DNA from 2 places in the Tsuneonella sediminis genome. Region 2 is predicted to be linked to the other one. Evidence: predicted binding sites of a transcription regulator. Region 2 holds the regulator's gene; the other holds the start of a gene.
The links. Region 2 encodes LexA, which represses DNA repair genes until DNA is damaged. Its sites were predicted from a motif close to GTTCCNCNCTTGTTCT; they were not measured.
Positions count from the first base shown of each region.

Region 1 (2,450 bases), 570 kb from region 2:
GGATCGACCTCGATCACCCCGACCTCAACGTGAACGTCGCGCTTAGCGCAAGCTTCACCCGCGAGAAGAACGCTGACGATGGCAACGGCCATGGATCGCACGTGGCTGGGACCATCGGCGCCAAGGCGAACAACGGGATCGGCGTACTCGGCGTGGCGCCGGGGGTCCAGCTCGTCGCGGTCAAGGTGCTGACCCGGAGCGGCTCGGGGACCAACAGCGGCGTGATTGCCGGGGTGGACTACGCGGGCAAGAACTTTGCAGCGGGTGATGTGGCGAACATGAGCCTCGGTGGCGGATTCAGCCAGGCTCTCAATGACGCGGTGATTGCCGCGGCTGCCAAGGGCCTCAAGTTTGCGCTAGCCGCCGGCAACGAATCGACCAGCGCAACCACCAAGTCGCCGGCTTCGGCGAACGGGCCAAACATCTACACGATTTCCTCGTTCGCGCAGGGAGACACGTGGTCGAGTTTCTCGAACTACGGCAATCCGCCGGTCGATTTTGCCGAGCCGGGTTCCTCTATCTATTCGACCTATAAGAGCGGCGGATATGCGACGCTTTCGGGTACCTCGATGGCCAGCCCCCATGCCGCAGGCCTGCTCTTGTTCGGCACGCCGAAAAGCGGCGGCACGGTTTCGGGCGACCCTGACGGCAACCCGGACACCATCGGCATCAAGTGACCACCGTTTCCGGCGGGTCGCACCTGGCCGGATGATCTGCGGGCCGCGCGTCGTTGCGATGCGCGGCCCGTTTTTTTGTCGGGCGCGGGGCGATGTTCCGCTGCTGTTCCCGTTGCCCGGGCGGGACGCGCCCACTAACCGCCTGATGCCGATGACGCTCGCCCCCTATGCTGCCGATCCAGCCGCCAGTCGCGGCCGCGAGTTCGCCGAGAGGCGCGAGGGCACCCGCGGACCCCGCAGCGAGTTCCAGCGCGATCGCGACCGGATCGTCCATTCGATCGCTTTCCGCCGCCTCAAGGCGAAGACACAGGTCTTCATAGCGCCGGACGGCGATCACTATCGCACGCGTCTGACCCACAGCATCGAGGTGGCACAAATCGGCCGCGTGATTGCCCGCGCGCTCGGGCTCGACGAGGACCTGACCGAAGCCCTGTGCCTCGCCCACGACATCGGCCATCCGCCGTTCGGCCATGCCGGCGAGGACGCGCTGCGCGAGGCGATGGCGGAGCGCGGCGGGTTCGACCATAACGCCCACACGTTGCGGGTCCTCATGCGCCTCGAAAACCCGTATTGCGACCACCCGGGGCTGAACCTGTCGTGGGACCTGCTCGAGGGGCTGGCGAAGCACAACGGGCCGGTGAGCACCCCCAACTGGGCGCTCGCCGAACTCGACGAGGCATTCCCGCTCGATCTCGGCGCTTGGCCAAGCCTCGAAGCGCAGGTCGCTGCGATTGCCGACGATATCGCCTACGACAACCACGACATCGACGACGGCCTTCGTGCCGGTTTCCTCCTTCTCGACGACCTGCTGGACCTTCCCGCGATCGCCGAGCAGTACCGCGCGGTAGAGCGGCGCCATCCATCCGCCAGCGTCGACCAGCGCCTGCGCGAACTGGTCCGCAGCCGGATCGGACTGATGGTCAACGACGTGATCGACACGACCCGCACGAACGCGAAGGGAATGCGCAGCGTGGCCGAAGTTCGCGCGCATCCCGGGCAACTTGCCGGGTTCTCTGCCGCGATGGGCGAAGAGGAGCGAGCGCTCAAGGCGTTCATGTACGAGCGGCTCTATTACCATCCCGAACAGCTGACCGCGGCCAGTCGCGCGCGCGACGTCGTTTCACGGCTGTTCGCGGCCTATGACCAGAACCCGGCTGCGCTGCCGCCTGAGTGGCGTGCGGCGCTGCCCGAGGACGAACCCGGGCGTAGCCGGCATCTTGCCGATTTCATCGCCGGAATGACCGACAGGTTCGCGATCCGCCAGTGCACCGAGATATTCGGACGCGAGCCGGAGGGGCTTCGCAATGTCTGAACCTCTGCGGATCGCGCTCGTCGGTGCGACGGGGCTGATCGGCCGCGAGGTAATGCGGCTGGCCGTCGGGCGCGAGGACATGCGACTCGTTGCGGTAGCCCGGCGCGAAACTCCGTTGCCGCCGGGAGCGCGAATGGAGATGTTCGTCGCCGATCCGGCCAAGTGGGGGGAAGTGTTCGAGGCAGTACGCCCGAATGCAGTGATTTGCGCGCTCGGGACGACGTGGAAGAAGGCGGGGCGCGACGAGGAGGCTTTCCGCGCGGTCGATCACGCCCTCGTGATCGCAACAGCAAAGACCGCAAGGGAACACGGAGCCGAAAGGTTCGTCGTCGTGAGCTCGGCCGGTGCCGACCCCATGTCGAAGGCGCTCTACCTGCGAACCAAGGGTCAGGTCGAGGGCGAACTTGGCAAGCTGCGGTTCAAGAGGCTCGACGTGCTTCGCCCCGGACTTTTGCGAGGCA
Region 1 is NZ_JBNCBU010000001.1:794,217-796,666, reverse strand. Features, by position in the region: gene ACPV3N_RS04090 (S8 family serine peptidase) at 1-677, shown strand, start outside; gene ACPV3N_RS04085 (deoxyguanosinetriphosphate triphosphohydrolase) at 829-1,989, shown strand; gene ACPV3N_RS04080 (NAD(P)H-binding protein) at 1,982-2,450, shown strand, end outside.
Region 1: ACPV3N_RS04085 (deoxyguanosinetriphosphate triphosphohydrolase) is a predicted target of LexA. The motif match lies at 772-787, and genes of this name have one in related genera.

Region 2 (2,450 bases):
TTGCGGGGATCGGCTACACGTTGCTTACCGGGGCGGAAGTACCGACGGTGCGAAGCTGCCTCGGTGCCCTGCTCGTCCTCGCCGCGCTTGCGCTGGGGCGGGAGCCTTTGTCGATGCGAATGGTCGCGGTTGCTGCTTTCGCGGTGCTGGTTGCCTGGCCCGAGGCTCTCGTCGGACCGAGCTTCCAGATGAGCTTCGCCGCGGTGATCGCGATCGTTGCGCTGCACGAGGCGGCTCCGGTGCGCGCGTTCCTTGCCGCGCGCGAGGAAAGCTGGTTTGCACGGACGGGGCGGCGCCTCGCCATCCTCCTCCTGACGGGTCTCGTGATCGAGATCGCGCTGATGCCGATCGTCCTGTTCCACTTTCACCGCGCAGGCTTCTACGGTGCGTTCGCAAACGTGGTCGCCATTCCGCTGGTGTCATTCATCTCGATGCCGGCGATCGCACTCGCACTGGTGCTCGACCTCTTCGGCGGCGGCGCGCCGGCCTGGTGGCTCGCGGGAAAATCGCTCGAAGCGCTGCTTGGGATCGCCCGGTTCACCGCCGAACAGCCGGGGGCGGTGCGGCTTATGCCCCAGATGGGGTGGGGCACCTTCAGCCTTTTCCTTGCCGGTGGAGCGTGGCTTGCGCTGTGGCACGGGCGGGTGCGGATGCTCGGACTGGTTCCGGCGGCGCTCGCAGCCGGGCTGCTGGTCGCGACCCCGGTTCCCAACCTGCTGGTCGGCAGTGACGGGCGCAATGTCGGCATCGCAGGGGAGGGAGAGCGCTTGCTGGTGCTGCGCGAGGGGAGGAGCGGCTTCGCCCGTGACAACCTGCTCGAGCTCGCCGGCCAGGAGGGGGTGCCGATACCGCTCGAGCGCTGGTCGGGAGCGCGATGCAGCCGGGACTTCTGCAGTATCGCGCTCGAACGCGGCGGGCGTGACTGGTTGCTGCTGTTGGCACGAAGCCGGTCGCGGATCGAGGACCGGTCACTCGCGGCGGCATGCGAGGCGTCGGACATCGTCATCGCGGACCGCTACCTTCCCCGCAGTTGCCGTCCGCGCTGGCTGAAAGCCGACCGGCGCTTCCTGCAGCAGAGCGGGGGCCTTGCCATCGACCTCGAGGCCCGGCGGATCACTACGGTGGCAAGCGGGCAGGGTTCGCACCCCTGGTGGACGGCGCGGGGGGGCGACCCCCTGCGCCGGAATCAGTGGTAGCGGCGCAGCAAACCTGCGAGCTTGCCCTGAACCTTCACCTCGGCCGCACGGTAGAGCTGCGGCTCGTAAGCGCCGTTCGCGGGGTCGAGCCGGATCATCCCGTCCTGCCGGCGCAGGAACTTGAGCGTGGCCTCCTCGTCGCGGACGAGCGCCACTACGATCTCTCCGTCGCGGGCGACGTCGGTGCGCTTCACGAGCGCGAAATCGCCATCGAAGATACCGGCCTCGATCATCGAGTCGCCCGAAACCTCGAGCGCGTAGTGTTCGCCGGGGCCGAGCAGGGCGGCGGGAACGGGCAGCGTGCTTTGGCCTTCCAGCGCCTCGATCGGCATGCCCGCGGCGATCCGGCCGTGCAGGGGCAGTTCGACGATGTCGTTCGCGGGCTCGGGCCGCGGGGCGGCCGGCGTGCGGAGCGGAACGACATTGTCGTTCGCGCGCGGAGCCTGTCCGTTGCGGGGAGCGGCCACCGAATCCCCGGGCTGGCGGATCACTTCGAGCGCGCGTGCGCGGTTCGGCAGGCGGCGGATGAACCCGCGCTCCTCGAGCGCGGAAATGAGCCGGTGCACACCCGACTTGCTCTTGAGGTCGAGCGCTTCCTTCATCTCCTCGAACGACGGCGAGATGCCGTTTTCCTCGAGGCGAACGGTGATGAATTGCAGAAGTTCACGCTGCTTGGCCGTGAGCATGGGCCTATCCCCGACAAACCGTCCCAATCCGGGAACGAACGCGGAACAATTAGGAAACTTGTTGCGATTCGTCAACCCGCGCAGGAACTGCCTCGGTCGCGCGCCAGTCGCCGGACTTGCCGCCGGTTTTTTCCAGCAATCGCACAGCTTCGATCACCATGCTCTTGTCGAGCGCCTTGCCCATGTCGTAGATTGTCAGAAGCGCGACGCAAGCGGCTGTCAACGCTTCCATTTCAACGCCCGTCCGGTCTGTGAGGGAAACCCGCGCCGCAACGGTGACGGCATCGGCCTCGAACGTGAAGTCGAGCTTCACGGATTGAAGGGGGAGCGGGTGGCATAGCGGTATGAGTTCGGAGGTCTTCTTGGCCGCCATTATCCCAGCGACCCGCGCCACGGCGAGAACATCGCCCTTGGGCCCGCTGCCGTCCCGCACGGCACGAAGCGCGGCTGCGCTCATGCGGATCCGTCCGCTGGCGGTGGCGGTCCGCGCCGTGGCGGACTTCTTGCCGACATCGACCATCCGTGCGGCACCTTTGCTGTCGAGGTGACTGAGTGTCATTCACGCTTG
Region 2 is NZ_JBNCBU010000001.1:225,624-228,073, forward strand. Features, by position in the region: gene ACPV3N_RS01140 (ComEC/Rec2 family competence protein) at 1-1,196, shown strand, start outside; gene lexA (transcriptional repressor LexA) at 1,187-1,882, opposite strand; gene moaC (cyclic pyranopterin monophosphate synthase MoaC) at 1,932-2,441, opposite strand.